Regions from separate parts of the Variovorax sp. PDC80 genome, predicted to be linked through region 2. Evidence: riboswitches for the same ligand, from Rfam matches in the RefSeq annotation. Region 2 holds a riboswitch; the other holds the start of a gene.
What was found. A riboswitch is a leader RNA that binds a small molecule or an ion and turns the genes downstream of it on or off. The one in region 2 is predicted to bind glycine.

Region 1 (15,705 bases), on a different contig from region 2:
ACAGGGCCTCGCTCTCGCGCACCGAGGCGTCGATCAGCGCCGGCTGGCGTTCGGCCGGCGGCGTGCGCACCCATTGCACGAAGGCATCGCGGCTCGCGCGGTTGAGCGTGGTCTGCTGCCAGTCCATCCAGCGCTCGGCGTCGAAGCGCGCGGGCAGGTCGGCCGGGTAGAAGGCGCCGTGCGAGTACTTGGCGCAGAGGTAGCGCACGATCACGTTCGATTCCCAGAGCACCACGCGCTCCGCGCCTTCGCCGTCGTCGATGGTGGGCACCATGGCGTTGGGATTCAGTGCCAGGTATTCGTCGGTCTGCACCACGCCGAAGCGGCCGCCGGCCTCGGTGCGCTGGAAGTCCAGCCCGAGTTCCTGTGCGCACCACACCACCTTGCGCACGTTGATCGAGCTGATGCGGCCCCAGATGTTGAGCATGTCGTCGTCTTTCCTTGAAGCTTGGGTGTTCGTGTTCGGGTCAGTCCCGCATGATGCGCGCGGTGCCCGAGACGCGGATCGAGCTGCCGGGCGCGGCCGGGATGTCGGCATGCAGGCGCGACAGCATGCCCATGTCCTCGCCCTGCACCACGTCGATCGCGCCGCCGTGCGGCCAGCCGATATCGCGCAGGTAGCCGGCCAGCGCGGCGGTGGCGGCGCCGGTCGCGGGATCTTCGTAGACGCCGCCCGAGGCGAAGGGATTGCGCGTGTGGAAGCGCTGCGCGCTCTCGGCATGCAGCAGCACGATGGTCGTGAGATCGAAGCGGGCCATCAGCGCGCGGCCGGCCTCGAGCTCGTAGTGCATCGCCGCCAGCGCCGCGCGGCTCTCGAGCGCCAGCACCAGGTGATCGGCGCCCGCATGGGCGACGGCCGGCGGAATGCGCGCATCGAGCGCTGCCGCGTCGAGGCCGAACAGCGCCAGCGCGGCCGACAGCAGGGCCGGCACGGCGGCGGCGCTGCGCGTGGGCGGCGACTGCAGCGCGGCCTCGACGGTGGCGCCGTTGCGGCGGCCCTCGACCGTGATCCGCGCCTGGTTCAGCGTGAGCGGAAACACGCCGTCGCCCTGTTGCAGTGCGAGCGCCGCGCCGAGCGCGATCGTCGCGTGGCCGCAGAACGGCACTTCGGACTGCGGCGCGAAGTAGCGCACGCGCCAGCCGTCGCCGGTGCGCGCGGCGAAGGCGGTTTCGGAGAAGCCCACGTCGGCGGCGATGCGCTGCATCCGGGCCTCGGGCGGCAGGGCCTCGGCGATGACGACGCCGGCGGGATTGCCGCCTTGCTCGCCATCCGAGAAGGCCGCGATCTTCAGGACATTCATGGGGAGCCTCTTCAGCGCGGCACGGGCCGGTCGAGGAACAGCAGGCGCACCGCGAGCGCCAGCATCACGGTGGCGAGCAGGCCGCGCTGGAACTTCTCGGCGCCGGGGCGGCGCTGCAGCCAGCGGCCGACCTGTCCGCTGCAGGCGCCCAGCAGGGTGTTGAAGCCCAGCGCCGCCAGCGACAGCACGATGCCGAGCTGCACCAGCTGCAGCGGCACGCTGCCGCGCGCGGGATCGACGAACTGCGGCAGGAACACCATGAAGAACAGCAGCGCCTTCGGATTGACCAGGTTGTTCAGCAGGGCCATGCGCACGATGCGGCCGAAGCCGGCCGGCCGCGCCTGCGCGCCGAGCCGCAGGCCGCCGCCGCTGCGCAGCGCCTGCACGGCGAGCCACAGCAGGTACAGCGCGCCGGCATAGCGCAGCAGGTCGAAGGACGGCGGCCAGGCCGCCACCAGCGCGGTCACGCCGGTGGCGGCGAACAGCGTGTGCACCAGGTCGGCGGCCGAGATCCCGAGCGCCGCCGCGAAGCCGCCGCGCGGGCCATGGGCCACGCCGTGCGAGAGCACGAACGCCATGTTCGGGCCCGGCGACAGGAACAGCGCCAGCACCGCGAGCAGGAACAGCGAGAGGGTCGCGAGGCCGATCAAGGCAGGCTCCGGTGAATGCGCGCGCTCAGATCTGCGCGGCCGCGAGCTGCTTGTCGCCGGCCAGCGCGAGTTCCTCGCGCACGGTCTGCGCCAGCGCGGCGATCGCGGTGTCGATCTCCTCGACGCTCGCGGTCACGAACGACAGCCGCAGCGTGCGCGCGTCGCCCTCGCCGGCATAGAAGGGCGCGCCGGGCACGAAGGCCACGTTGCGCTCGACTGCCTTGGGCAGCAGGGTCACGGTGTCGATGCCCTCGGGCAGGCGTGCCCACAGGAACATGCCGCCCTTGGGCGCGTTGAACTTCACGTCCAGGCCGGCCATCTCGCGCGTGAGCGCGGCGCTCATCGCATCGCGCTGGCGCTTGTAGAGCGCGCGGATGGTGGGCACGTGGCGCTCGAGGAAGTTGTCCTTCATCACGGCCGACACCATGCGCTGCGTGAAGATCGGCGTGTGCAGGTCGACCGCCTGCTTGGCCTGCAGCAGCTTCGGGTAGATGGACTTGGGCGCCACCAGGAAGCCCAGGCGCAGGCCCGGTGCCAGCACCTTCGAGAACGAGCCCAGGTAGATCACGCCCTCGGGGTTGCGCGCGGCCAGCGGCGGCGGCGGGGCTTCGTCGAACCAGAGCTCGCCGTAGGGGTTGTCCTCGACGATCGGCAGGCCGGCTGCGGCGGCGGCGGCCGACACGGCGGCGCGGCGCTCCTCGGTCATGGTGCGGCCGGTGGGGTTCTGGAAGTTGGGCAGCAGGTAGACGAAGCGCGCGTCCTTGGCCTTGGCGACCAGGTCCTCGACGATCACGCCGTCGTCGTCGCTGGCCACGCCCACGGGGTTGGGTTCCATCGGGCCGAAGGCCTGCAGCGCGCCGAGGTAGGTCGGCGTCTCGACCAGCACCTTGCTGCCCGGATCGATCAGCACCTTGGCGACCAGGTCGAGGCCCTGCTGCGAGCCGGTGGTGATCAGCACCTGCGAGGGATCGACGTTCCAGGGCAGCATGTCGGCCACGGCCTGGCGCAGCGGCGCGAAGCCCTCGCTGGCGGCGTACTGCAGCGCGGCCTGGCCGTCGTTGTGCAGCACCTCGGCGCAGGCGTCGGCGAAGGCCTGGATCGGGAAGGTCTTGGGCGAGGGCAGGCCGCCGGCCAGGCTGATGATGCCGGGGCGCTCGGTGACCTTGAGGATTTCACGCAGCACCGACGGGTTCATCTTGGCGGCGCGGGCGGCGAGTTTCCAGTTCATGGGAGTCTTCTTTCTGACGGTGAGGGGCGATGCGAACGAACGGGGTGCGGATGCGAGGGTAAGACGGCGGGCGCGATCAGTCCACGGCGCCGACCGGCGCGCGCAGGGCTGGGGCGGCGGGCGCCGGCGGCTGCGACAGCCGCTTGCCGACCACCACCGTGGCCACCACCGCGGCCGCGAAGCCCAGCGTGACCACGTCGAGCGGCTCGCCCAGGAGCGGGATGGACACCAGGATCGAGAGGAAGGGCTGCAGCAGCTGCGTCTGGCTCACGCGCAGCGCGCCACCGAGGGCCAGGCCGCGGTACCAGGCGAAGAAGCCGATCCACATCGAGAACATGCCGACGTAGACGAAGCCCAGCCAGGAGGCGGTGGCGATCGGCTGCGTGGGCCACAGCGCGAGCGTGGCCGGCAGGGTGACCGGCAGCGCCATCACGCAGACCCAGCAAATCACGCGCTCGGCGCCGAGCGCGGGCGTGACCTGCGCGCCGTAGATGTAGCCGAAGGAGGCGGCGATCACGGCGCCGACCAGCAGCAGGTCGGCCCATTCGAAACCGAAGCCGTGGCCGTTCTGGCTCGCGCGCACCAGCGAGAACACCACCACCAGCAGGCTGCCCGCGATGGCGCAGAGCCAGAAGCCGAGCCGCGCGCGCTGGTGCAGCACCCAGGCCGCGACCGCGGCCGTGACCAGCGGCAGCAGCGCCGTCACCACCGCCGCATGGCTGGCCGTGACCACGCGCAGCGCATAGGCCAGCAGCAGCGGAAAGCCGATGCAGTTGCCGAGCACCGCGATGCCCAGCGGCCTCCACTGGTGGGGCGCCGGCCGCGGCGAGCGCGTGACCAGCAGGAACACGGCCGACACCAGGCCCGCGAGCGCGGCGCGGCCGAGCGTGACGAACCACGGCGAGAGCTGCGGCTGCGCCTGCGTGCCGGTGGCCAGCCGCGTCATCGGCAGCGTGACCGCGAACAGCGCGACGCCGATCACGCCGAGCCACATGCCGAGGGTTTCGTCCTTGATCTTCATGGCGGCCCTAGACGCGCAGCATCCACCAGGCGGTGAGCACCAGCACGGCGGCCATCGCACGGTTGAACCAGGCGAGGCGCTGGCCCTTCGACAGCCATTCGCGCAGCAGCGCGCCGGCCAGCGCATAGGTGAAGTTGCTCGCGAAGGCGTAGACCAGCATCACGGGCGCGACGATCGCGAAGCGGTGCAGCGGCTCGGCCTGGCCCGCGATCCAGCCGGCCACCAGCGTGAGCGCGAGCAGCCAGGCCTTGATGTTGAGGAACTGCAGCATCACGCCCTGCACGAAGCCGACCGACAGATTGGCATCGTCGGCGCGGCCCAGCGTGGTGCTGGTGGCGAGCTTGAACGCGAGGTACAGCAGGTAGGCGATGCCCAGCGCCTTGATCGCCCAGCGCAGCGCGGGCGCCGCCATCACCAGCGCGCCCAGGCCGGCCGCGCACAGCGCGAGCAGCAGGGTCCAGCCCACCGGCACCGCGACCACGAAGCGCATCGCGCGCGGCAGGCCGCCGTTGGCCGCGAGGGTGGTCGACAGCGTGGTGTTGGGTCCGGGCGAGAAGCTCATCGCCGTGGCCAGCACCAGCAGCGCGGTGAATTCTTGCCAGTTCATGACACACACTCTAAACTTTGGACCATTACAGTTCCAGTACAGATGGCCGTACACACAGTCAATCTGTATCGGCCTTGCGTACAACACAGATCGAACGCCGATGCTGACACGAACCTCGTCCCAGTCGCTGACCGCCCAGTTGGCCGATCGCCTGGCCGAACGCATCCGCAACCGCCTGCTGCTGCCGGGCGCGCGCCTGCCCTCGGTGCGCGAATGCGCGCGCCAGCAGGGCGTGAGTCCCTACACCGTGGTGGCCGCCTACGACCAGTTGCTGGCGCTCGGGCTGGTGGAGGCGCGGCGCCAGCGCGGCTTCTTCGTGCGCGATTCGGGCCGCGATCCGGCGCGCGACCCGGCCCAGCCGTCCGGCGACCCGCTGCAGATCAGCGCGCTGTCGATGGTCACGCAGATGATGGCCTCGCGCACGCCGGCCGACGCCAGCTCGCTGATCCGCAGCATGTTCCACCGCCCGAGCGACAAGCCGCAGCCCGGCATGGGCGTGTTCCCGCCCGACTGGCTCGATTCCTCGTTCATGCCGACGGCGGTGCGGCGCATGACCAGCACCGCGATGCTGCAGGAGCTGTCGCTGCAGTACGGCGAGCCCGCGGGCGACGCGGCGCTGCGGCGCAGCCTGTCGCAGAAGCTGGTGGGCATCAACGTGCCGGCCGCGCCCGACCAGATCGTGACCACCATCGGCGCCACCCATGCGCTGGACATCGTGAGCCGCACCATGCTGCGCGCCGGCGATCCGGTGATGGTCGAGGAGCCCGGCTGGGCGCTCGAGTTCGCGCGGCTCGAGGCGCTGGGCATGCGCATCCTGCCGGTGCCGCGCCGCGCCGACGGGCCCGACCTCGACGTGATGGCGCAGTACTGCGCGCTGCACAGCCCGAAGCTGTTCGTCAGCGTGAGCGTGCTTCACAACCCGACCGGCTACAGCCTGTCGCCCAACAGCGCGCACCGCGTGCTCAAGCTGGCCAACGAGCACGACTTCCACATCGTCGAGGACGACACCTACAGCCACCTCGCGCCCGAGCACGCCACGCGGCTCAGCGCGCTCGACGGGCTGCAACGCACCATCTACGTCAGCGGCTTCGCGAAGATCCTCGCGCCCAACTGGCGCATCGGCTTCCTGGCCGCCTCGCCCGCGCTCAAGGAGCGGCTGCTCGAGACCAAGCTGCTGGCCACCCTGACCTCGCCCGCGCTGTTCGAGCGGGCGCTCTCGTGGTGCATCGACCAGGGCCAGCTGCGCCGCCATGCCGAGCGCGTGCGCATTCGCCTCGAGGGCGCCCGCGCGCGCGCCGCCAAGCTGGTGCTGGCGCACGGCTGCACCTTCGCGTCCGAGCCCGCGGGGCTGTTCGGCTGGGTCGACACCGGCGTCGACACCGACATGCTGACCCAGCGCATGCTCGACCAGGGCTACCTGCTGGCGCCGGGCTCGCTGTTCCATGCGCGCCGGCCGCCCACCACGCTGATGCGCATCAACTTCGCGAGCTCGCAGGACGCGAGCTTCTGGAAGGTCTTCGCCAAGACGCGCGACGAGCTCTGATCCGGGGCGGGGCGGGCCCTGCCTTGGAGTAAGCTGGCAGCACAACGCCCGCCAGACCGGAGACCTGCCGCATGAACAAAGCCAGCCAACCCTTCGATTTCAGCCAGTTCGTACCCGGCTTCGACTTCCTCAAGAACCTCGCGGCCGGCGCGAGCGGCGCCGGTTCCGTGCCCGGCATCCCGAGCCTGGCGAGCTGGGTGGCGCCCACCATGAGCGTGGAGGAGGTCGACAAGCGCATCCAGGAACTCAAGACGGTGCAGTACTGGCTCGAGCAGAACGGCCACGCGCTCAAGGCCACGATCCAGGCGCTCGAGGTGCAGAAGATGACGCTTTCCACCCTGCGCGGCATGAACGTGCGCATGGAGGACCTCGCGGGCGTGTTCACGCGGCAGGCGAATGCGGCGGCCGCTGCGGTCAGCCCGGCGCCGGCCGCCGCGCCGGCCGCGGCACCCGAACCCGAGGTCGAGTTCGAGGACGAAGAGGAACTCGACGAGGAGGAGGACGAAGAGGAAGAGGCTCCGCCGCCGCGCCGCAAGGCCAGGCCGGCCGCCAAGGCCGCCTCGAAGTCCGCCACGGGCGATGCCGCCGGCGGCGCGGTCGACCCGCTCAAGTGGTGGGGCTCGCTGACCGAGCAGTTCCAGCAGATCGCGAGCACCGCGCTGCAGGACGCGGCCCAGCTCAAGATGCCGGCCGTGACCCAGCCGCTGGCCGACGCCGTCGGCAAGGCCATGGGAACCGCGAGCGCCTCGCGCAAGTCCACCCCCCGCAAGGCCTCGACGGCCGCCAAGCGACCGGCGGCGAAGAAGCCGGCCGCGGCGCCCGCGGCCCGCAAGCGAACGGGCGGCCGACGCTGAGCCGCCTTGTCCTGAACATCGAACGAAGCAGGTTGGCACGATGAAGTTGTTTCCCTCCGGTCACGCCACCCATCCGCAATGGCGCATGGCGGCCGGCCTCGTGCTGGCCCAGCTGCGCGCGCAGATGGCGTTGCCCGACTACGCCTCGGCACCCACCCTCGGGCTGCTCTACATCACCGATCACTATGCGGTCGATGCGCAGGAGATCCTCGACCACCTGAGCGCCGAGCTGCCCGAGGTGACCGACTGGGCCGGCACCGTGGGCATCGGCGTGTCGGCCAACAATGCCGAGTACTTCGACGAGCCCGGACTGAGCCTGATGCTCTGCGCGCTGCCGAGCGACCAGTACCGCGTGTTCTCGGGCGTGGCGCCGCTGGCCAGCTCCGAGATGAGCGGCTTCGAGGCCCATACGGCGCTGGTGCATGCCGACCCCGCCACCCCCGACCTGACCGAGCTTATCGGCGAGATGGCCGGGCGCACCGACACCGGCTACCTGTTCGGCGGCCTCTCGTCGGGCCGCGGCGGCGCGCTGCAGTTCGCGGTCGGCGGCAACGGCAACATCCGCGGCCAGGGCGCGGCCGGCGGCGTGTTCTCGGGCGGCCTGTCGGGCGTGGTGTTCGGCGAGGGCGTGCGGCTGGTGTCGCGCGTCACGCAGGGCTGCCAGCCGCTGCGCTCGGGCAGCGCGCGCGAGCGCGAGATCACCGAGGCCGATGGCAACCTGGTGCTGCAGCTCGATGGCGAGCCCGCGCTCGACGTGCTGCTGGCCGACCTGCAGGTCTCGCTCGAGCGGCCGCAGGAAGCCATCGAGGCCGTGCGCGCCACTTTGGTGGGCCTGGTCGATGCCGGCAGCGACGGCATCCGCCGCACCGGCGACCTCGGCGCCGACGTGTTGGTGCGCCACATCATCGGCCTCGACCCCACGCGCCGCGGCATTGCGATCGCCGACGTGGCCGAGGCCGGCATGCGCCTGAGCTTCTGCCGCCGCAACGCCCAGGCCGCGCGCGCCGACCTGATGCGCATCTGCGCCGAGATCCGCGAGGAGCTCGAGCCCGAGGAACAGACCCTGGCCACCGCGCGCGCCGTCGCCGCCGGCGAGGCCGAGGCGGCGCCGCATCCCGCGCGGCGCATCGCCGGCGCCGTCTACGTGAGCTGCTCGGGCCGCGGCGGCCCGCACTTCGGCGCGCCCGGCGCCGAGCTGCAGATCGTGCGCCATGCGCTGGGCGACGTGCCGCTGGTCGGCTTCTTCGCCGCGGGCGAGATCGCGCGGCACCACGTGTATGGCTATACCGGGGTGCTGACGGTGTTCACGGCGGACGACTGAGCGTCCGCCTTGCTTTGGAGGCTCAGCCCAGCGCGGGCTGGGCGATGCCCGCAACGCCCCTGGGCATCCCCGCGAACGCGAAATCCACCTCCGGCGCCAGCCCGCTCACGATGCGCGCGATCGACTTGCCCGAACCGCAGGCATGGGTCCAGCCGAGCGTGCCGTGGCCGGTGTTGAGGTAGAGGTTCGCGAGTTTCGTGCGGCCGATCAGCGGCACGTTGCTCGGCGTGGCCGGGCGCAGGCCGGTCCAGAACTGGGCTTGCGCGGTGTCGCCGGCGCCGGGGAACAACTGCTCGACGCGGCGCACGATGGCTTCGCAGCGCACGCCGTTGAGGTCGCGGTCGTAGCCGTTGAGCTCGGCCGTGCCGGCGATGCGCATGCGGTCGCCCGACTCCGAGGTGTAGCGCGAGAACACCAGCTTGTATTCGTCGTCGGTCAGCGAGACCTGGTAGGCCTTGCTCGCGTCCTTGACCGGCAGCGTGACCGAATAGCCCTTGGCCGGATAGATCGGCAGCCGGATGCCCAACGGTGCCGCCAGCAGCGGGCTCAGCGAACCCATGGCCATCACGAAGGCATCGCCGCGGATGCGCTGGAAGCGGCCCTCGGCATCGGTGACCTCGACGTGATCGATCGCGCCGCCCACCTCGCGCAGCGCGGTGACGGTGTGGCTCATCAGGAACTTCACGCCGGCCTCGGCCGCGAGCCGCGCGAGTTCGCGCGCGAAGCGGTTGGCGTCGCCCGATTCGTCCTCGGCCGTGTAGGTGGCGCCGGCCAGCTGCGGCCGGATGTGGGCCAGCGCGGGCTCGAGCTTCACGGCCTCGTCGGCCGAGATCACCTGGCGCTCGCAGCCCAGCGCGCGCATCTGCTCGGCGGGCGCGAGGGCGCCGTCGAACTCCTTTTGCGTCGTGTAGAAGTGCAGGATGCCCTGCGTGCGCTCGTCGTAGCGGATGCCGGTGTCGCGGCGCAGCTGCTGCAGCGTGTCGCGGCTGTAGGTGCCCAGGCGCACGATCTGCTCGATGTTGTGGCGCGTGCGCGCGGGCGTGCATTCGCGCAGGAACTGCAGGCCCCAGAGCCACTGGCGCATGTCGGCGCGGATGCGGAACAGCAGCGGGGCGTCTTCCTTGCCCAGCCACTGCAGCACCTTGAGCGGCGCGCTGGGATTGGCCCAGGGCTCGGCATGGCTCACCGAGATCTGGCCGCCGTTGGCGAAGCTGGTTTCGGCGGCCGGGGCGGCCTGCCGGTCGATCACGGTCACGTCGTGGCCGAGTTGCTGGAGGTAGTAGGCCGAGGTCACGCCGAGCAGGCCGGCGCCCAATACGATCACGCGCATTTCAAGTACCTTTCGAGGTCGAAGCGCTTGAACGGCGTGAAGGTCGTGCTACTGAATAGATAGCGCGCAACCGGACGGCCGTCCAATTGCCGCTCCCCCTGTCCTCGGTACCTGAGAGTTTCATCCGCTGCACCTCGCAGCGGACTTGCTCCTTCGGCGCAGCACGGCCGCGATGGGCGATGTGCTGGCTCTCCAGACGGCGTTTCAGTGGTTGCAGTACAGGCCCCGCGCGAAGCGTGGAGCCGACCTGAGCGTTTATGGGAGTTTGCGCCTTCGGTGGGGCTGCCTGCGCGATGCATGCGGCCCGCTCTCCTGCAATGGGTGGCGATTGTAGGCGGGCCGCGGGCACCGGCCAACCCCGGGATTCGGCCTTGCAGGCAGATGGGATAATCCGCAGTTGCCGCGCCAGCGCGGCTTTCGACCAAGCGGCACTCCAATTCACAGCACAGAGGACTCCATGATCCTGGTTACCGGCGGCGCCGGCTTCATCGGCGCCAATTTCGTCCTCGACTGGATCGCGCAAGGCGACGAACCGGTCGTGAACCTCGACAAGCTCACCTACGCCGGCAATCTCGAGACCCTGGCTTCGCTCAAGGGCAATCCGCGCCATGTCTTCGTGCAGGGCGACATCGGCGACAGCGCGCTGCTCGACCGCCTGCTGGCCGAGCACAAGCCGCGCGCGGTGGTCAATTTCGCGGCCGAATCGCACGTGGACCGCTCGATCCACGGCCCCGAGGATTTCGTGCAGACCAACGTGCTCGGCACCTTCCGACTGCTCGAGTCGGTGCGTGGTTACTGGAACGCGCTGCCGGCCGACCAGAAGGCGGCCTTCCGCTTCCTGCACGTGTCGACCGACGAGGTCTACGGCTCGCTCTCGAAGACCGACCCGGCCTTCACCGAGGAGAACAAGTACGAGCCCAACAGCCCGTACTCGGCCAGCAAGGCCGCCAGCGACCACCTCGTGCGCGCCTGGCACCACACCTACGGCCTGCCGGTGCTCACCACCAACTGCTCGAACAACTACGGCCCCTTCCATTTCCCCGAGAAGCTGATCCCGCTGATGATCGTCAACGCGCTGGCCGGCAAGCCGCTGCCCGTGTATGGCGACGGCATGCAGGTGCGCGACTGGCTCTACGTCAAGGACCACTGCAGCGCGATCCGCCGCGTGCTCGAAGCGGGCCGGCTCGGCGAGACCTACAACGTGGGCGGCTGGAACGAGAAGCCGAACATCGAGATCGTGAAGACCGTGTGCGCGCTGCTCGACGGGCTGCGTCCGCGCGCCGACGGCAAGGGCTATGCCGAGCAGATCAGCTACGTCACCGACCGCCCCGGCCATGACCGCCGCTATGCCATCGACGCGCGCAAGCTCGAGCGCGAGCTCGGCTGGAAGCCGGCCGAGACCTTCGACACCGGCATCCGCAAGACGGTCGAGTGGTACCTCGCCAACGGCGACTGGGTGCGCAACGTGCAAAGCGGCGCCTACCGCGCCTGGGTCGAGAAGCAGTACGACGCGAAGGCCCCCGCATGAAGCTGCTGCTGCTGGGCAAGGGCGGACAGGTCGGCTGGGAACTGCAGCGCAGCCTCGCACCGCTGGGCGAACTGGTCGCGCTCGATTTCGACAGCACCGACTTCCACGCCGACTTCAGCCGGCCCGAACAGCTGGCCGACACCGTGCGGCAGGTGCGCCCCGACGTGATCGTCAATGCCGCCGCCCATACCGCCGTCGACAAGGCCGAGAGCGAGCCCGAGTTCGCGCGCAAGCTCAACGCCACCTCGCCCGGCGTGGTGGCGCAGGCCGCGCAGGAGATCGGCGCGCTGATGGTCCACTACTCGACCGACTATGTCTTCGACGGCAGCGGCAGCACGCCCTGGAAGGAAGACGATGCGACCGGGCCGCTGAGCGTCTACGGCCGCACCAAGCTCGAAGGCGAGCAACTGGTGGCGCAGCACTGCACGAAGCACCTGATTTTTCGCACCAGCTGGGTCTATGCAGCGCGCGGCGGCAACTTCGCCAAGACCATGCTGCGGCTGGCCAGGGAGCGCGACAAGCTGACCGTCATCGACGACCAGTTCGGCGCACCCACCGGTGCCGAGCTGCTGGCCGACATCACGGCCCATGCCATCCGCGCCACCCTGCAGGACCCGTCCAAGGCCGGGCTGTATCACGCGATCGCGGGCGGCGAAACCTCCTGGCATGGTTATGCGCGCTACGTGCTCGAACTCGCGCAGCAGGCCGGCGTCGAGCTCAAGGCCGGGCCGCAGCAGGTCGAGGCCGTACCCACCAGCGCCTTTCCCACGCCGGCCACCCGGCCGCACAACTCGCGCCTCGACACCTCGAAGCTGCAGGCCGCCTTCGGGCTGGTGCTGCCGCCGTGGCAGAACGGCGTCGCGCGCATGCTGCGCGAGATCCTCTGAGTCCGGCATCCGTGCCGAACACGACATCCGAAGAGAAGAGACACCAACGATGACCATCCAGACGACGCAGCGCAAAGGCATCATCCTGGCCGGCGGCTCGGGCACGCGGCTGCATCCGGCCACGCTCGCGATCAGCAAGCAGCTGCTGCCGGTGTACGACAAGCCCATGATCTATTACCCGCTGAGCACGCTGATGCTCGGCGGCATGCGCGACATCCTCGTCATCAGCACGCCGCAAGACACGCCGCGCTTTCAGCAGCTGCTGGGCGACGGCAGCCAGTGGGGCCTGAACCTGCAGTACGCCGTGCAGCCCAGTCCCGATGGGCTGGCGCAGGCCTTCATCATCGGCGACAAGTTCGTCGGCAATTCGCCGAGCGCGCTGGTGCTGGGCGACAACATCTACTACGGCCACGACTTCGTGCACCTGCTGTCCGACGCCGATGCGCAGGAAAAGGGAGCGACCGTCTTCGCCTACCACGTGCACGACCCCGAGCGCTACGGCGTGGTGGCCTTCGATGCGCAGGGCAAGGCCAGCAGCATCGAGGAGAAGCCGCTCGAGCCCAAGAGCAGCTATGCCGTGACGGGGCTCTACTTCTACGACAACCAGGTCGTCGACATCGCCAAGGCCGTCAAGCCCAGCGCGCGCGGCGAACTCGAGATCACTGCCGTCAACCAGGCCTACCTCGACCTCGGCCAGCTCAACGTGCAGATCATGCAGCGCGGCTATGCCTGGCTGGACACCGGCACGCACGAGAGCCTGCTCGAGGCCGGCCAGTTCATCGCCACGCTCGAGCATCGCCAGGGCCTGAAGATCGCGTGTCCCGAGGAGATCGCCTGGCGCAACGGCTTCATCGATGCCGCGCAGCTCGAGAAGCTCGCCGCGCCGCTGGCCAAGAGCGGCTACGGCAAGTACCTGCAACGCCTGCTGAAGGACGAGGTGCGCTCGTGAAGGCCACGCCCACCGCTATTCCCGAAGTCCTCGTCATCGAGCCGAAGGTGTTCGGCGACGCGCGCGGCTTCTTCTTCGAGAGCTTCAACGGCAAGGCCTTCGACGAGGCCGTGGGGCGCCACGTCGAGTTCGTGCAGGACAACCATTCGCGCTCGGCCCAGGGCGTACTGCGCGGTTTGCACTACCAGATCCAGCAGCCGCAGGGCAAGCTGGTGCGCTGCGTGCGCGGCGCGGTGTTCGACGTGGCGGTGGACATCCGCAGGTCGTCGCCGACCTTCGGTCAGTGGGTGGGCGAGGAACTCAGCGAGGACAACCACAAGCAGCTGTGGGTGCCCGCGGGTTTCGCGCATGGCTTCCTGGTGTTGACGGAGACGGCGGAGTTTCTGTACAAGACGACCGACTACTACGCGCCGGCGCATGAGCGCTGCATCCAATGGAATGATGCGGATCTGAGCATCGGGTGGCCCGATATCGGCGCACCGCCGCAGCTGTCGGCCAAGGACGCGGCCGGCGCTGCCTTGACGCGGGCGGAACTGTTCGAGTGATGGGCGGGCGGCCGACCTCCGTCGACGCTTCCCGGCCCGAGCGCGATTCAATCCAGGGCCAGTCCTCCGTGTGGCTGCCGATCCAGGGGCTCGTGCTCGCGAGCCTGCTGGCCGGCATGGCAGCCGCAGTCATCGGACTGCAGCGGCTCGACTGGGCCCGGCACTCCGTGGTGTCGTGGGATGCGTTGCGGCCCTATGCCATCCTGATCGGCGGTGGCGCACTCGCGACCGAAGCCATCGCGCGCTGGCTGCGCATCCATCGCTTCGCGGCTTTGGGTGCGATCGTCGTTGCCGGTGCGTTGTTCTGCGGTGCGATCTGGCCGTTGGCGGCGGCGCTGGCGTTCGTGTTGTCGTCCTGCGTGATCGGTCGCGGATTGCTGCGCCTGGCGAAGGTGCCGTTGCCGTATCAGGAGCCTGTCGGATGCTTCCTCGTGGGTGCCGCGGTCGGCGGCACGATCGTGGGTCTCTGGGCGTGGCTGCCGCTCAACTATCCGGGCGTATACGCGTTGGGCCTGGCCGTGCCGTTGACCATCGGCCGCCGCAGCGCGCTCGAGATGCTGGGCGCCCTGCGCCGGGCGGCAGCGATGCACGCCGGATCCGGCGGATTCGTGCAACTGCTGATCGCCGGCACGGTGCTGGCCCATTTCGCGCTGGCGTTGATGCCGGAGATCGGGCATGACGCGCTGGCCACGCATCTCTTCATTCCGACGCAATTGCTTGAGCGTCGTGCCTGGGGTTTCGATATCGGCACCTATGCATGGGCGTTGCTGCCGATGCTGGGCGACTGGATGTTCGCCATCGGCCACATGCTTGCTGGCGAGCGCGGTGCACGCCTGATCAACCTGTGCTTCATCCTCGCGAGCGCCTTCGTGGTTCGCGACATGGCGCTGTGGGCTGGGGCCAGCGTGCGCTGCGCGCGCTGGAGCAGCCTGCTGTTCCTCTGCACGCCGCTCGCGCTACTCGAAACCAGCAGTCTCTACATCGAGTCAGTCTGGACGGCGTTCGCCGCTGCAGGCGTCCTGGCCTTGCTGCGCGTTGTCGGACGCGAGCGGGATGGTGCGCTGGCGGCCGGCGTGTTGCTCGGTGCCGCGCTGGCGGCCAAGGCGATCACGCTGACCCTGCTTCCGGCGCTCCTGCTGCTGTTTCTTGCGGGCTTCAGGGGCTGGGGACATCGGAAGGCCCTCAGGCCGGTTGCGCTGGGTGTCGGCGCGATGGCGCTCATCGGTGGGTTGCCCTATGCCGTCGCCTGGGCGCGGACCGGAAACCCGATGTTTCCCTACCTCAACCAGGTGTTCAAGTCGCCCTTGTGGTCCACGCTGCCTTTCGAAGATCCGCGATGGACCAAGGGGCTGCATTGGAACGCCCTGCAGGACATCACCTTCAACAGCGTCAAGTTTCTCGAGGCGCAGCCGGGCGCGAGCGGCTTTCAGTGGTTGATCCTGCTCGTGCCCTGCCTGTTGCTGCTGGCATGGCAGCGCCGCTGGCGCGCCTTGGCGCTGGTGCTGGTCGGCCTGAGTTCGATCGTTCTGACTTTTCATTCGATCGCCTATCTGCGCTATGTATTTCCCGCCTTCGTCTGCCTGGCGGCCGCCTTCGGCGTGGCGATGACCGCGGGCGTGGGGCCGGCGATGGCAGTGCCGATGCGCTGGGCCTTCGGCTTCGCGGCCGTGGCCGTGATCGGCTTGAACCTCGTGTTCATCCGCTCGGCGACTTACTACGGGGACATCGCCTTGAAGCCGTTGCTCAGCGAGGAGGGCCGGGACTCCTACCTGGCGGAGTGGCTGCCGATCCGCAACGCAGTCGAACTCGCCAACCGGCTGAATGTCCATCGCAGCCCGGTGGCTTTCTTCTCGGACCTGCTGGCGGCCGGCCTGAACAGCGATGCACTGCACGTCAGCTGGTACAACCGGGGCTTCGAGGCGGACGTGGTGGCCGCGGATA
Region 2 (15,705 bases):
ATGCGCTCCACGCGCGTGAGGCCGATGTTGCCCGAGAAGCCGAGGTAGTCGACGCCGTCGTTGCGGCCCGCGAGCTTCCAGCCCGCGTCGCCATGCTCGAAGAAATAGGCGCCGAGCCATGCGCCCGCCACGTGGGCGTCCATCGGCTGGCCGCGGTCGTTCACCGGCACGGTCTCGGTGAGCAGCACGGCATGCGTGTCGTCGAGCCGGACCACCTCGCGCGCCGAGACCTGGGCACGGGTCGGCGCGAAGCCCTCGGTCATCGGCTTGCCGTCGTTGCCGATCTCGGGCAGCTGCACGTCATCGGTGCGGCTCGCGGTCTCGCCGGCGGGCGGCGGCTCGAACAGCAACGCCATCAGCGCATCGCGCTGCAGCGTGGCCGAGAACTCGGGCCGGGGCGTGGCGGGCGGCGCCGGGTCCGTGGCGGCGGGCGTGGCCTCCACGGCGGCCGTGTCCTGCGCCGATGTCGCACTTTCGGATTCGTTCTTCGTACAGGCCGTGAGCAGCATGAACATCACGGTACTAATCACGGTACTCACGGCGAGCGATGCGAGCGATGCAAGGGGCCGCCGGTGCGAAGCGGGGCGGTTCGACGGGGTCGGTGTGCGCATGCGGGCATTGTTGCTCAAGCCGCGCCGATGACCCCGCGCGGGCGGCCCGACCGCGCTTCCCTTCAGAATCGGGGCGTGCGGCGCGCGCATCGGCATGCCGCGCCTTCCGAAGAATCCCCGTTCGCACTGGAGCATCTTTCATGACCACCACCTCGACGCTGTTGCAACTGCTGGGCACCGAACTGCCGCTGATCCAGGCCCCCATGGCGGGCGTGCAGGGCAGCGCGATGGCGATCGCCGCGAGCAACGCGGGCGCGCTGGGCTCGCTGCCCTGCGCGATGCTCTCGAACGACGCGATCCGCAGCGAGGTCGCGGCGATCCGCGCGGGCACGACGAAGCCCTACAACCTCAACTTCTTCTGCCACCAGCCGCCGGTGCCGAGTGCCGAGCGCGAAGCCACCTGGCGCGCCGCGCTCGGTCCCTACTACGCCGAGTTCGGCATCGACCCCGCGGGCATCGCGGCCGGCCCGGGCCGCAACCCGTTCAGCGCCGAGATCGCCGAGCTGCTGGCCGAATTCCGCCCGCCGGTGGTGAGCTTCCATTTCGGGCTGCCGTCGGCCGAGCTGGTCGCGCGCGTGAAGGGCTGGGGCGCGAAGGTGCTGGCCTCGGCCACCACGGTCGAGGAGGGCCGCTGGCTCGCGGCGAACGGCGCCGACGCGGTGATCGCGCAGGGCCTCGAGGCCGGCGGGCACCGCGGCCATTTCCTGTCGCACGACCTCACGGCGCAACTGGGCACCTTCGCGCTGCTGCCGCAACTGGCGCAGACCTTGCGCGTGCCGGTGATCGCCGCGGGCGGCATCGCCGATGCGCAGGGCGTGGCGGCCGCGATGGCGCTGGGCGCGGCGGGCGTGCAGGTGGGCACGGCCTATCTGCTGGCCAACGAGGCCACCACCAGCGCCATGCACCGCGGTGCGCTCAAGAGCGAGGCCGCGCGCCATACCGCGCTGACCAACCTGTTCACCGGCCGGCCCGCGCGCGGCATCGTCAACCGCGTGATCCGCGAGCTGGGCCCGATCGGCCCCGCGCCCGAATTCCCGCTCGCCACCTCGGCGATCGCGCCGCTGCGCGCCAAGGCCGAGGCCCAGGGCAGCGGCGACTTCTCGCCGCTGTGGTCGGGCCAGAACGCGAGCGGCTGCCGCGAACAGCCCACCGCCGAGATCACGCGCTCGCTGGCCGAAGGCTTCAAGGCCTCGGTGCGCTGACAGGACCTTACGCTTTCTTCTTCCATCGACATGACCACGCTCCAACTGCCGCTCCAATTCCTCGAACAACCGACCGCCGCCGGCACGCGCGATCCCTGGCTGCTGGTGCTGATGCATGGCGTGGGCAGCAACGAGCAGGACCTGTTCGGCCTCGCGCGCCTGATGCCGCCGCAGTTCCATGTGCTGAGCCTGCGCGCGCCCTATGTGCTCACGCCAGGTTCCTATGCCTGGTTCGAATTCGAGGTGCTGGCCGATGGCCAGCGCCGCATCGACGAGGACCAGGAGCGCGAGAGCCGCTTCCTGGTCGGCGAGATGCTGGCCTCGGCCTCGGCGCAGCTGGGCATTCCGCCCGAGCGCGTGGTGGTCGGCGGCTTCAGCCAGGGCGGGATCATGGCGCTGTCGCTGCTGCTGACCAGGCCGGCGTCGATGCGCGCCGCGATGGTCTGGCACAGCCGGCTGCTGCCGCAGGTGCTGCCCCAGGTGGCCGCGCCCGAGGCTTTCGAAGGCAAGTCGCTGTGGGTGAGCCATGGCAGCTCCGACAACGTGATTCCGCCTGCGGCCGCGCAGGCCACGCGCGAACTGGCGCGCGGCCTGCCGCTGTCGCTCGCGGGCAGCGATTTCCCCGGCGGCCACGAGATCCGGCCCGCTGAATTGCAAGGCACGCTGGCCTGGCTGCAGTCGCTGACGGCCGCGCACTGAGCATCTCCCGCGCGCCCCGGAAACCGGTGGCGCCGCCTGCGTGTCGAGGGCGGGGCTGAACTTCCGTGTGGCGAGGGCGTCACACGGGGTTACGAGGCCCCGGGCTCCCGGGGCCCTTGTTGGTGCAACATGACGGTTCGTCATCACGCACCGCACGCCACAGGAAAGACACGACGACATGCCCGAGAACGACAACAACGAACTCCGTGCCGAACGCGACATGAGCACCGCGGGCGAGACCCGCGACTACGCACCGCGCCGTGAGCGCTCCATGCTGCCGTGGGCGCTGCTCGTGCTGGTGCTGCTGGTGGCCGGCTACTTCGGCTGGCGCTGGTACCAGCAGCAGCAACAACAGCCCGTGTCACCGCCAGTGGCCGCCACCACGCCCGAAGACGCACCGCCCGCGCCCGCGCCGGCCCCCGTGGCCTCGGGGCCGCAGAACCCCGTCGACGCGCTCGCGCCGCCCGATGCCGCGCTGCCCGCGCTGGCCGATTCCGATTCGCGCGTGCTGAAGGCGCTGGCCGAACTGCTCGGCTCCAAGAACGCCAACACCTTCCTGCGCCCCGACGGCGTGGTGCGGCGCTTCGTCGCCACGGTCGACAACCTCGCGCGCGAGCAGGCGCCCGCGAGCGCATGGCCGGTGCAGCCCACGGGCCAGCGCTTCATCACCGAAGGGCAGGGCGCCAACCAGACCATCGCGGCCAACAATGCGGCGCGCTACAACGGCTTCGTGCTGCTCGCCGAATCGGTCGACCCGGCCAAGGCCGCGGGCGTGTACGCGCGGCTCTATCCGCTGTTCCAGCAGGCCTATGAAGAGCTCGGCTATCCGGGCCGCTACTTCAACGACCGGCTGATCGCCGTCATCGACCACCTGCTGGCCGCGCCCGAGCCCAAGGGCCCGGTGCAGGTGCGGCTGGTCGAGGTCAAGGGCGACTATCCCTCGCAGCGCCCGTGGACCCGCTACGAGTACGTCGATCCCCAGCTCGAGTCGCTCAGCGCGGGCCAGAAGATCATGGTGCGCATGGGCCCGGAGAACGAGCGCAAGCTCAAGGCCAGCCTGCGCGCGCTGCGCCAGCAGATCGCCACGGGAGAGGTGGCGAAGAAGAAGTCCTGAGCGCGGGCCGGCAGCGCGCCGGCCACGCCCCTGGCGACGCCTTTGTTCCCACGGGGACAAACAGCATGGCTCGCCGTTCCTAGAGTCGCGTGCTTCTAAAGACACGACGAGGAACGAACGAGACATGAAGACCCTGATCCACGCCATCGCGCTGTGCGCCGCCGCCTGCATGGCCTTGCCGGCGGCGCACGCGGCCACCGTGCAGCAGCATGCGGTGCAATCGACGGTGCCCGATCCGCTCGCGGGCGCCGATGCGGCCAGGGGCACCAAGGTCGCGTTCACGCTGTTCCTGCCCGATGCGAAGCCCGAGGGCGGCTATCCGCTGGTGCTGCATTCGAGCGGCTTCGGCCTCGGCCGGCTGCGCGAACTGCCGCCGCGCGACACCGACCCGGGCGCGAGCTACTGGTCGCGCGTCGACCGCCTCGTGCCCACGCTGGTCGAGCGCGGCTATGCGGTGATCAGCTTCGACCATCGCGGCCATGGCGACAGCGGCGGCGACAGCCGCATCATGGATCCGCGGGCCGAGATCGCCGACATCCGCAGCCTGATCGACTGGGCCGAGCGCGAGCTGCCGCTGCGCAAGGGCGTCGACGGCAGGCCGCGCATCGGCAGCATCGGCGGCTCGTACGGTGGCGGCTACCAGATGCAGCTCGCCCAACTCGAGCCGCGCATCGCGACCGCGATCCCGTCGATGACCTGGTACGACCTGCAGCATTCGCTGGCGCCGCAGGGCGTGCTCAAGCAGGGCTTCGTGCAGTTCGAATGCTTCATGGCGCAGCGCGGCAAGGTGCGCGACGGCGGCCTGCTGCGGCCGCTGTGCGAGACGGCGCCCAAGCCCGGTGCCTGGGCCTGGAACGACATGGGCGCCGATGCGCAGCGGCTGCGCGATGCCTACCAGGCGCACGGGCCCTCGGGCCTGAGCTGGTCCGGGCAGCCGTCGCGCCGCGTCGATGCGCTGGTGGTGCAGGCCAGCGAGGACGTGCTGTTCGACATGGACGAGGGCCTGCGCAACTGGCGCCAGCTGAAGGCCGGCGGCGGCGACGTGCGGCTCATGGTGCTGCGCTCGGGCCATGTGAATCCGCGCGCGGGGCAGCGCGACAAGCCGGCGCGCTGCGGCAGCGTCGATGCCATGGACGCGATGCTCGGCTGGCTCGATGCCAAGCTGCGCGACATCGAGCCGTCCGCGCCTTCGGTGCCACAGCTCTGCATCGCGCTCGACGACGGCACGGCCTTCGAGGGCACGGCGCCGATCGCGGCTCAGTCGGGCGCAGCCCTCGCGCGGACCGAGGTGCGCGCCGGTTTGCCGGCACCGGTCTTCGTTCCCTTGCCCGCCGATGCACCACATGGCGCGGTGCTGGCCGGCGTGCCCGAGGCCGAGCTCGACGTGCGGGCGGGCGGCGGACCCGGCGTGGCGCTGGTGGGGCTCGCGCTGCGCCGCAACGGCGAGCTGATGCTGCTGTCGGACCAGGTGGTGCCCGCGCCGCCGGGGCGGCAGCGCATCGCGCTCGGCGGCGTGGCCGCGCGCCTGCGGCCCGGCGACGAGCTCGGCGTGGCGCTGTTCGCCACCCATGCGCAGTACGTCTGGGCGCCCGCGTCGGGCGCGCCGGTGGCCGGCATCGTCGGCGACAACGCCTATGCGGTCTCGGGTCGCGTGTGGCTGCCGCTCGCGGCCGAGGGCGCGGCGCGGTAGGCGCGCAGCGCATCGAGGTCGCGCAAGGTCACGACCTGGTAGCCGAGGGTGAGCAGGCCCTCGGCCTCGAGCCGTCGCAGCGCCGCGTTGAGCCGCGGGCGCGACATGTTGCAGTAGAGCGCGAGCTCGGCCTGCGAGACCTGCAGCTCGAGCGAGCGCGGCGGAAAGCCCGCCGGGCTGAACAGCGAGGCCAGGCTCTGCGCGACCTTGGCGACCGGGTCAAGCGTGCGGTCCGACAGCGTGACGGCCATCGACTGCGTGAGCCGTTCGCTCAGCAGCTGCAGCACGAAGCGGTTGAAGGCGCGGTTGCCGTCGAGCAGGTGGAAGAAGGCGGCCCTCGGCATCTTGATGACCACCGCGTCGGACAGCGCCACCGCGTCGCAGAAGCGAGGCTCGTTGCGGATCAGCTCGACCTCGCCGACCCAGCTGAAGGCCTGGCCCATGAAGGTCACGGGCTTGCCCGAGGCCGAGGTGGTGCACAGCTTCATGCTGCCGCGCCCCATGCCGACCCAGTGCTCGGCCGGATCGCCGCGGTGCCAGATGGCCTGGCCCGCGGTGAGTTCGACGAAGCGCAGCTGCGGCAGCAGCACTTCGGCCTCGTCGTCGCTCAGCGTGTGGGCCCAGACGCAGCCGCGCCAGCGCGACTTGAGCGAGGCGATCTCGCCGGGGTCCATGCGGCGTCCGGCGGCCCGTCGCGGATCAGGCCGCTTCGGTTTCCTGGTACTCGCCCACGGGCACGCAGCTGCAGAACAGGTTGCGGTCGCCGTAGACGTTGTCGACGCGGCCGATCGGCGGCCAGTACTTGGCGTCCTTGAGCCCGGCCAGCGGGAAGGCGCCGAGTTCGCGCGCATAGGGGTGGCCCCATTCGCTGCCGAGCAGGCTCGCGGCCGTGTGCGGCGCGTGCTTGAGCGGGTTGTCGTCCTTCGGCCAGACGCCTTCCTCGATGCGGCGGATCTCGCCGCGGATGGCGATCATCGCCTCGATGAAGCGGTCGAGCTCGGCCAGCGGCTCGCTCTCGGTCGGCTCCACCATCAGCGTGCCCGGCACCGGGAAGCTCAGCGTGGGCGCATGGAAGCCGTAGTCGATCAGGCGCTTGGCGACGTCCTCGGCGGTGACGCCGCTGGTGTCCTTGAGCGGGCGCAGGTCGAGGATGCACTCGTGCGCGACGTGGCCGTTGGGGCTCGCGTACAGCGTGGGGTAGTGGTCCTTGAGCCGCGCGCTGATGTAGTTGGCGCTGAGGATCGCGGTTTCGGTCGCGGCCTGCAGGCCCTTCGCGCCCATCATGCGGCAGTACATCCAGCTGATCGGCAGCACGGCCGCATTGCCCAGCGGCGCCGCCGACACGGCGCCCACGCCATGGCCCGACACGCCCGCGGTCGCATGGCCCGGCAGGTAGGGCACGAGATCCTCGACCACGCAGACCGGGCCCACGCCCGGGCCGCCGCCGCCGTGCGGGATGCAGAAGGTCTTGTGCAGGTTCAGATGGCTCACGTCGCCGCCGAACTCGCCCGGCGCGGCCACGCCCACCAGCGCGTTCATGTTGGCGCCGTCGACATACACGCGGCCGCCGTGCGCATGCACCAGTTCGCACAGCTCCTTCACGCGGGTCTCGAACACGCCGTGCGTGCTCGGGTAGGTGATCATCACCGCTGCCAGGTTCTTGCCATGCTTCTCGCAGGCGCGCTTGAGGTCGTCGAGGTCGACGTTGCCCTGCGCGTCGCAGGCCGTCACCACCACCTGCAGGCCCACCATCTGCGCGCTCGCGGGATTGGTGCCGTGCGCCGACGAGGGGATCAGGCAGATGTTGCGGTGGCCCTCGCCCTTGGCTTCGTGGAAGGCGCGGATCGCCAGCAGGCCCGCGTACTCGCCCTGCGAGCCGGCATTGGGCTGCAGGCTGATGCCCGCGTAGCCGGTGGCCTCGCAGAGCCAGGCGCGCAGCTGGGCGTCGAGCTGGGCATAGCCCTGCAGCTGTTCGGCCGGCGCGAAGGGATGGATGTTCGCGAACTCGGGCCAGGTGATCGGGATCATCTCGCTGGTCGCGTTGAGCTTCATGGTGCAGCTGCCCAGCGGGATCATGCTGCGGTCGAGCGCGAGGTCCTTGTCCGACAGGCTGCGGATGTAGCGCAGCATCGCGGTCTCGCTCTTGTGGGTGTTGAACACCGGGTGCGAGAGGAAAGCGCTCGCGCGGCGCAGTTCCTGCGGGATGCGCGGCGCGGTGTTGGCGGCCAGTTCCTCGAAGCGCGGCATCGGCGTGCCGGCGGGCACGAACAGCGCCCACAGGGTCTCGACGTCGGCGCGCGTGCTGGTCTCGTCGAGCGAGATTCCCAGGTGCTGCTGCAGCCGCTGGCGCAGGTTCACGTTGGCGGCCTGCGCGCGCTCGAGGATCTTCGCGGTGTCGTCGCCGGTGCGGATGGTCAGCGAATCGAAGGCGGTCTCGTTGACCGGCTCGCGGCCCATCTGGGCCAGGCCGCGCGCGAGGATGGCGGTGAGCGCGGCCACGCGCTGCGCGATGCGCGTGAGGCCGTCGGGGCCGTGGTAGACCGCGTACATGCTTGCGACCACCGCGGGCAGCACCTGCGCGGTGCAGATGTTCGAGGTCGCCTTCTCGCGCCGGATGTGCTGCTCGCGCGTCTGCAGCGCGAGGCGGTAGGCGGGGCGGCCATGGGTGTCGACGCTCACGCCGACCAGGCGGCCCGGCAGCGAGCGCTTGAAATCGTCGCGGCAGGCCAGGTAGGCCGCGTGCGGGCCGCCGTTGCACAGCGGCATGCCGAAGCGCTGGGTGGTGCCGCAGACGATGTCGGCATCCCATTCGCCGGGCGGCGCGAGCAGGGTCAGCGCCAGCAGGTCGGCCGCGACGCAGAAGGCCGCGCCGTACTGATGCGCGTGGCCCGCGAGCGGGCGCAGGTCGTGCACGTGGCCGGTGGTGGCCGGGTACTGCGCCAGCACGCCGAAGAATTCGCCGCTGGCCATCAGGTGCGGCAGGGTTTCCGAGGCGGTGCTGACCTTGACCTCGATGCCCAGCGGCGCGGCGCGGGTCTTCACCACCTCGATGGTCTGCGGATGGCAGTCGCCCGAGACCAGGAACACGTTGCTCTTGCTTTTGACGCTGCGCTTGGCCAGCGTCATCGCCTCGGCGGCCGCGGTGGCCTCGTCGAGCATCGAGGCATTGGCGATCGCCATGCCCGTGAGGTCGCACACCATGGTCTGGAAGTTGACCAGCGCCTCCATGCGGCCCTGCGAGATCTCGGCCTGGTAGGGCGTGTAGGCCGTGTACCAGGCCGGGTTCTCGAGGATGTTGCGCAGGATCACGCCCGGCGTGTGGGTGCCGTAGTAGCCCTGGCCGATGAAGTTGCGGAACACCTTGTTCTTCGCCGCGATCGCCTTGAGCTCGGCCAGCGCGTCGGCCTCGGTGGCCGGTGCCGGCAGCCGCATCGGCTTGCTGCGCCGGATCGCCGCGGGCACGATGCCGTCGATGAGTTCGGCGCGCGTGGCCGACCCGATCACGGGCAGCATGCGCGCCTCGTCGTCGGCATCGATGCCGATGTGGCGGGCGATGAATTCCTCGGCGTTCTCGAGTTCTTGCAGGGTGGGCAGGGCGGCGGGGGTGGGCATGGCGGGCGGGGGAAGAGAAGGGGGAGCGGACTTCCGGACGCGAGCCTTCGCGTCCGGCCATCCGGTTTCAGGGGGTCAGGATTCCTCGGCGAACTTGCCGTAGGCGGTTTCGTCCATCAGCGCGTCGAGCTGCGCCGGTTCGGACAGCTTGACCTTGAAGAACCAGCCTTCGGCCAGCGGTGCGCTGTTGGCGAGCGAGGGATCGGCGCGCAGGGCTTCGTTGACTTCGGTGATCTCGCCCGAGACGGGCATGAACACGTCGGCCGCGGCCTTCACCGATTCGACGACGCCGGCGACATCGCCCTGGGCGAAGCTCTTGCCGACCTCGGGCAGGTCGACGAAGACCACGTCGCCCAGCGCGTCCTGCGCATGGACGGTGATGCCGACCGTGGCGTTGCCGCCCTCGGCCTGCACCCATTCGTGGTCCTTGGTGTACTTGATGCTCATGTTGAAAAACTCCTCGTGGATAAAAAGTGGCCGATGCCGGGGCGTAGGTTAGCCGCGACGGCGGTCCGCCGGATGTCCGGTCGTCAGCCGCGGTAGTAGCGCGTCGGCACGAAGGGCAGGGTCGAGACCTCCATCGGCACCGGCTTGCCGCGCACGATGGCCTGCACCCGGGTGCCGGGCTCGGCGAAGGCGGTGGCCACGTAGCCCATGGCGACCGGCCGGTCGGCCGTCGGGCCCAGCAGGCCGCTGGTGACCTGGCCGATGTCCTGGCCCTCGAAGGACTGCAGCGGCGTGCCGTCGCGCACCGGGATGCGCTCGAGCGCGACCAGGCCGACGCGGCGGCGCTTCAGGGTGTCGTGGTCGAGGTGGCCAGCGGCGCCGGTGGCGGCCACGAGCTGGGCCAGGATCTTCTCGGCGCCGGGGAAGCCGCCCGCGCGCGCGCCGCCCGTGCGGCGCACCTTCTGGATCGCCCAGTTGAGCGAGGCCTCGACCGGCGTGGTGCTGGTGTCGATGTCGCTGCCGTAGAGGCACAGGCCGGCCTCGAGCCGCAGCGAGTTGCGCGCGCCCAGGCCGATGGGCTTGACCTCGGGCTGGGCCAGCAGCAGCCGCGCCAGCGCGTCGGCGTCCTTCGCGGCGACCGAGATCTCGAAGCCGTCCTCGCCGGTGTAGCCGCTGCGCGTGACGAAGGCGGCTATGCCGCCGATCTGCACGGCGCCGCCGGTCATGAACACGAAGCGCTCGATGCCGGGCGACAGCCGCGCCAGCGTGGCCGCGGCCTGCGGGCCCTGCAGCGCGAGCAGCGCCTGCTCGGGCAGCGGCTGCACCTGGCAGCGCTGGCCGATCCTCTGCTGGATGTGGGCGATGTCGGCCACCTTGCAGGCGCCGTTGACGATCACGAACAGCGAGCCGTTGCCTTCGTTGAAGAACATCAGGTCGTCGAGGATGCCGCCCTGGTCGTCGAGCAGCAGGCCGTAGCGCTGCTTGCCCGCGGGCAGGTCGATCACGTCGACCGGCATCAGGGTCTCGAAGGCGGCCGCGGCGTCGGGGCCGGACAGGCGCAGCTGGCCCATGTGGGAGATGTCGAACAGGCCCGCGGCCTCGCGCGTGTGCTTGTGCTCGGCCATCAGGCCGGCGGGGTACTGGACCGGCATCGAGTAGCCGGCGAAGGGCACCATGCGGGCGCCGAGTTCCAGGTGCAGCGCGTGCAGCGGGGTCTTGAGCAGTTCGGATTCGGGGGCGGAAGCAGCCACGGGGCACTCCTGGGGGCAGCAATCGAATGCCATGGCTCGCGCCATGGGGCCACCCCTGCTGTCCGCTTTACCTGAGAGATTCGCCCCACGATCGGGGTTTGCTCCTTCGGTGGACCGGGCGCCTGCGGCACCGGCCTCTCTCCAGCAAGGAAACGCCGTCCCGCGAAGGCCGGCGCTGTGTCAGTCCTTTTGCCTGAGCGTTCGGGGGTTCCCTGCGCCTTCGGCGGCCCCGTGCGGGGCTCTCTCCTGACCCGGGCGAGTGTAGTGGATTGCGGGCCGCTTCAGCCGCGGCCGCGCAGCCGGTCCGACAGCGATCGGCAGATGGCGTCGTGGGCCCGGCCGGCGGCGGCCGACTGGGCGAAGAAGCCGAAGAAGGGGTGGAACATGTCGTCGAAGCGCAGCAGCCGGGTCGGCACGCCGGCCGCCTCGAGCCGGTGCGCATAGGCCAGGCCTTCCTCGCGCAGCGGGTCGTGGCCGGCGACGGCGATCAGGGTCGGCGGCAGGCCCGCGAGCTCCGCCGCGCGCAGCGGGGAGGGCGGCACCTCGGTGGCGCGGTGGGCCGAGGCGCCCATGCAGAGCCGGGCGATCTCGCGCAGGTCGGCGGGCGCGAGCATCGGGTAGTCGATGCCGCGGACCTCGATCGCGGCCACGTCGCGCGCCATGTCCAGGCCCGGCACCACCAGCAGTTGGGCCGCCAGCGGCCGTGCCTGGCCGCGCAGCGCCAGCGCGGCGCAGGCGGCCAGGTTGGCGCCCGCGCTCTCGCCGGCCAGGGCGACCCGGGACGGATCGCCGCCGAGCATTTCCGCTTGGTCCAGCGCCCAGCGGGTCGCGGCCAGGGCATCGTCGTGCGCGGCCGGGAACGGGTGCTCGGGCGCCAGCCTGTAGTCCACCGAGACCACCACGGCTTCCACGTCGCGGCAGAGCTTGCGCGCGATGTCGTCCATCAGTTCGACGCTGCCGAGCACGAAGCCGCCGCCGTGCAGGAACACCACGGTCGGCAACACCGCTTCGGTAGAGACGGGCCGGTAGACCCGCACCGGCACGCGCAGGCCCTGGTGTTCGGCGACGCGGTCCTCGGTGGAAGCCACGACCGGCAGCGTCGTGCGCTCGCGCGCCGCCATCACCGCGCGGCGCATGCGTTCGCGCGCCTCGGCGGGCGTGCCCGAGAACGGCGGCGGTGCCTTGTTCGCGCGTATCGCCGCGACGATCGTCGCGAGCTCGGGATCGAGCGGCGCGCTCATTGCAGCCCCAGCACATAGGCCTGCGAGTCCGCCGCGCGCTGCCGCAGCCGATCGAGGTCCACATCGAGCAGGCGACCGTCGCGCTTCACCGCCCGCCCCGCGACGAACACGCTGTCGACATTGCCCGGATGGGCGCCCAGCACCACCGCGCCCACCGCGTCGGAGACCGGCGCCAGGTTCAGGTCGTCGGCGCGGATCAGCACCACGTCGGCCTGCTTCCCCGGCGTGAGCGAGCCCACCTTGTGCGCCAGCCCGTTCGCCTGCGCGCCGGCCAGGGTGGCGAAGCCCAGCACGTCGCGCAGGCCCAGCGTCGCCGGGGCGTTCTTCGTCTTCGAATGACCACCGCCCATCCATGAGCGGTAATAGGCCAAGGCATGGCGCATCTGCGTGAACATGTCGCCCGCGCACTTGGTCTCGGTGTCGCCGCTGAGGCTGGGCCGGATGCCCACGGCCAGCAGCCGGTCGAACGGGATGTCGCCCATGCCCTGCGCATTGAGCTCGCAGTGCACGCCGAGCGAGGCGCTGACGCCGGCGTCGGCCATCATCGAGAACTCGTCGTGGTGCGAGCAGCAGCAGTGCACGAAGGTCAGGTCGTCGCCGAGCACGCCGGCCTCGTGCATCTGCGCGATGCCGCGCACGGCGGCGTTGCGCGCGTAGGCGCCCATGTGGATGCTCGAGCGGATGCCGAGTTCGCGCGCCAGTCGCAGGTCGCCGAGCCAGGTCTCGCGCCGCGCCATCTCGGGGCCGCGCGCGGCCATCGCGAGTGTGAGCAGCTGGTCGTCGCTCGAGAAGTAGCGCTCGCGCAGCCGCCGGATGTCCTGCGGATGGCCGCGCTCGCTGCCGAACATCCACGAGGCGCCGTCGACCAGCGGCCAGCCGTGCGCGAACACGCCGCGGATGCCGGCGTCGCGCAGCGCCGCGATCGCCGCGTCGGAATGCTCGGGGCTGTTCTGCACGTGCGACCAGTCGAGCATCGTGGTGATGCCGCTGTCGAGCGCCGCGACCGCGCCCAGCAAGGTGCCGGTGTAGACGTCCTCGGGCCGGTAGGCCGCGCCCTTGGCGCCCAGCATCTCGGCGAAGTAGACCTGCGAATCGATGTCGGCATAGCGATGCCGCACGCAGCTCTGCCAGGTGTGGCGATGGGTGTCGACGAAGCCGGGCAGCACGATCATGCGGTCCGCCTCGATCCGCTCGGCCTGGGGGGCATCGATGCTGGGCGCGATCGCGACGATGCGCTCGCCCTCGATCAGCACGTCGCCGTGGCGCAGCTCGCCGATGGCCGGGTCCATGCTCAGCACCCAGCCGCCCGCGATCAGCAGTGGCTTGTCGTCGTTCTTCATCGCATCACCTCCTCATCCAGCGCGAGAGTTCGTCCTCGACCTCGGCGGCGCGCGCCACGTCCGCGCTCGCCCAGGCCACATAGGCATCGGGCCGCACCAGCATCGCCTGCACGCCGCGCATGGCGGGCGGCACATGCGCCACGCGGGCCGGCAGCAGGGTCACGGGCAGGCCCTTCAGGTCCAGCGATTCGAACTGGCGCGAGTTGCCTTCGAGATCGAGCAGCAAAAAGCGCCGTTCGCGCAGCAGCTCGGCGACGCGCACCGAGCGGCCTTCGCGCGTGACGAGGTCGAAGTCGGGCAGCCGCTGGCCGGCCAGCGGGTGGCGATCGGCTTCCCCGGCGCGACCGGGGTAGGGCTGTTCGAGGCCGCACAGCTCCAGCACCAACTGGCGCTGCACCTCGGGCAGCGGAATGATGTGCCGCGCGAGCCGGCGCTTGAGCGCCACCGCATCGGGCTCGAAATTGAACTGCAGCACGCACTGCGCCTTCACGCTCTCGAGCAGCGCATGCATCACCGGCAGGCGCTCGGCGTCGTAGCTGTCCAGCGTGGCCTCGTCGGCCACGCCCGTGACGACGTTCGCGAGCTTCCAGCCCAGGTTGAAGGCATCCTGCAGGCAGAAGTTCATGCCAACGCCGCTGGCCGGGTAGTGGATGCGCGCCGACTCGCCGACCAGGAACACGCGCCCCTGGCGCAGGCGTGGCACCGCGCGCATCTGGTCGTCGAAGCGCGAGGCCCAGCGGAAGCCCTCGATGCCGTAGTCGCTGCCGAGCACGTCGCGCAGGCACTGCTTCGCCTCCTCGAGCGTCACCGGCTCGTCCTTGGTCGCATGGCGGCGGTCGCGGTGCACGATGTTGAAGCGCGTGATGCCTTCGCCGAAGGCATAGCCGCGCACCCAGCCCATCTCGTTGTCGGCGCCGGTGCGCCCGCCGGGCCAGGGCGCGCGGAGCTCGGCGTCGATCACGATGCCGCGGAAGGTGCCCGAGTGGCCCTCGAAGGGCATGCCGCACTGGGTTCGCACGGTGCTGCGGCCGCCGTCGGCGCCCACCAGGTAGCTGGCGCGCAGGGTCGATGTCGCGCCCGATGGGGCGGCCACCTCGATCTCCACGCCCTCCGTGTCCTGCCGCACCGAGCGCACCTCGGCACCGCGGCGAAGCTCGGCGCCGCTGTCGGCCGCCCAGTCCCAGAGGATCTCCTCGGTCATGTTCTGCGGCAGCCCGAGCGTGAAGCCGAAGCGGGTGTCGAGGTGCTCCCACTCGATCGACTGGAAGCCGGCCCAGATGTGGCTCGAACGGAAGGGGTAGTCGAGGATCTGCGTCGTCCGCTCGATGAAGCGGTCGGCGATGCCGCGTGCATCGAACAGCTCGAGCACGCGCGGCAGCAGCGTGCCCGCGCGCGACTGCACGCCCTCGATGCGCCGCTCCAGCACCAGCGTGCGCGCCCCCGAACCCGCCAACTCGGCCGCCACGGTCAGGCCCGAGGGGCCGCCACCGACGACGATCACGTCCCACTGCATTGAATCTCCGGTCACTCGATCTCCTTGGAAGAAAGCTTTTTAGAAGGCGTGCGTCATGCCGACCTCGAACGCCGACTGGCGGCGGCCGCCCGCGACGGCCTGGCTGCGCAGCACCGCCTTCTGCCCGGGTCCCGCCTTCTGCAGCACGCCGAGCAGGTAGAGGCTGGTGCGCTTGGACAGCGCGTAGTCGACATGGCCATGGACCTGATCCCAGCGGTAGCTCGCGAGCTTCGTGAGCGAATAGCCGCCGCCGATGCGCAACTGGTTCGTGAGGTACTTGTAGGCACCGACATCGAGGGTTCGCGCCGTCTCGGTCTGCTGCAGTCCGGCCGCCGACAGGCGCGTGTGGCTGTAGTTGCCCATCCAGCGCCAGCCGTCGCTGGTGTAGGCCAGCCCGACCGTGGCCGTGTCCTGCGTCTGCGACAGCGTCGTGCCCGGGGCCTTGGTGAAGTCGACGCCGTAGAGGCTGGGCACGCCGAGCCGGGTCGCGGGCGCGTACGGGATGCCCTTGACCGACTCCCAGATCGCGAGCGCCTGCAGCGGCCCGCTGGCATAGCTGAGTTCCGCTCCGACGGCGCGCCCGACGTTGGTGGTCGAGTCCGCCTCCGCGAAGCCGTACATGGCGCCGAACTGGAAGCCGCCGAACACCGGCGACTTGTATTTGACGAGGTTGCTCAGCGAGTTGCCGACCGTGCGGTCCAGGTTGCCGGGATGCGTGGCGAGCAGCGAGGTGTAGCGCTCAGAGGTGAAGGGCGTCGCGTCGGCGAGCAGGTCGTACATCGCGCCCAGCGTGAGCGTGCCCCAGGTGCCCGAACTCAGGCCCATGTAGCTCTCGAGCGGCGCGAGCGTTCCGCTGTCGACGAAGACCGAGTTGCTCCAGCGGAAGATCGCGCGCAGGTCGCCGCCCAGCGATTCGCTGCCGGTCAGCGCCAGGAAGGGCGCGGCATGCGTGGAGGTCATCTGCAGCTGGCTGCGGCCGCCCGAGT

Region 1: another riboswitch for glycine. It lies ahead of BM109_RS35685 (D-amino acid dehydrogenase); the one in region 2 lies ahead of gcvT (glycine cleavage system aminomethyltransferase GcvT).

What each region holds. Positions count from the first base shown of each region.
Region 1 covers NZ_FOWG01000017.1:92,561-108,265, forward strand. Annotated here, with positions in the region: gene BM109_RS35640 (glutathione S-transferase family protein) at 1-427, opposite strand, end outside; gene BM109_RS35645 (PhzF family phenazine biosynthesis protein) at 468-1,301, opposite strand; gene BM109_RS35650 (LysE family translocator) at 1,313-1,951, opposite strand; gene BM109_RS35655 (aminotransferase-like domain-containing protein) at 1,977-3,179, opposite strand; gene BM109_RS35660 (DMT family transporter) at 3,256-4,200, opposite strand; gene BM109_RS35665 (LysE family translocator) at 4,208-4,807, opposite strand; gene BM109_RS35670 (aminotransferase-like domain-containing protein) at 4,908-6,350, shown strand; gene BM109_RS35675 (PhaM family polyhydroxyalkanoate granule multifunctional regulatory protein) at 6,422-7,204, shown strand; gene BM109_RS35680 (FIST signal transduction protein) at 7,245-8,525, shown strand; gene BM109_RS35685 (D-amino acid dehydrogenase) at 8,548-9,855, opposite strand; glycine riboswitch at 9,944-10,061, opposite strand; gene rfbB (dTDP-glucose 4,6-dehydratase) at 10,313-11,383, shown strand; gene rfbD (dTDP-4-dehydrorhamnose reductase) at 11,380-12,270, shown strand; gene rfbA (glucose-1-phosphate thymidylyltransferase RfbA) at 12,320-13,219, shown strand; gene rfbC (dTDP-4-dehydrorhamnose 3,5-epimerase) at 13,216-13,764, shown strand; gene BM109_RS35710 (hypothetical protein) at 13,833-15,705, shown strand, end outside.
Region 2 covers NZ_FOWG01000005.1:450,182-465,886, reverse strand. Annotated here, with positions in the region: gene BM109_RS17850 (hypothetical protein) at 1-611, opposite strand, end outside; gene BM109_RS17845 (NAD(P)H-dependent flavin oxidoreductase) at 752-1,813, shown strand; gene BM109_RS17840 (alpha/beta hydrolase) at 1,844-2,512, shown strand; gene BM109_RS17835 (DUF3014 domain-containing protein) at 2,691-3,626, shown strand; gene BM109_RS17830 (alpha/beta fold hydrolase) at 3,751-5,316, shown strand; gene BM109_RS17825 (Crp/Fnr family transcriptional regulator) at 5,259-5,990, opposite strand; gene gcvP (aminomethyl-transferring glycine dehydrogenase) at 6,016-8,928, opposite strand; gene gcvH (glycine cleavage system protein GcvH) at 9,004-9,375, opposite strand; gene gcvT (glycine cleavage system aminomethyltransferase GcvT) at 9,459-10,658, opposite strand; glycine riboswitch at 10,674-10,780, opposite strand; glycine riboswitch at 10,801-10,884, opposite strand; gene BM109_RS17805 (alpha/beta hydrolase) at 10,907-11,866, opposite strand; gene BM109_RS17800 (amidohydrolase family protein) at 11,863-13,206, opposite strand; gene BM109_RS17795 (FAD-dependent oxidoreductase) at 13,211-14,734, opposite strand; gene BM109_RS17790 (porin) at 14,759-15,705, opposite strand, start outside.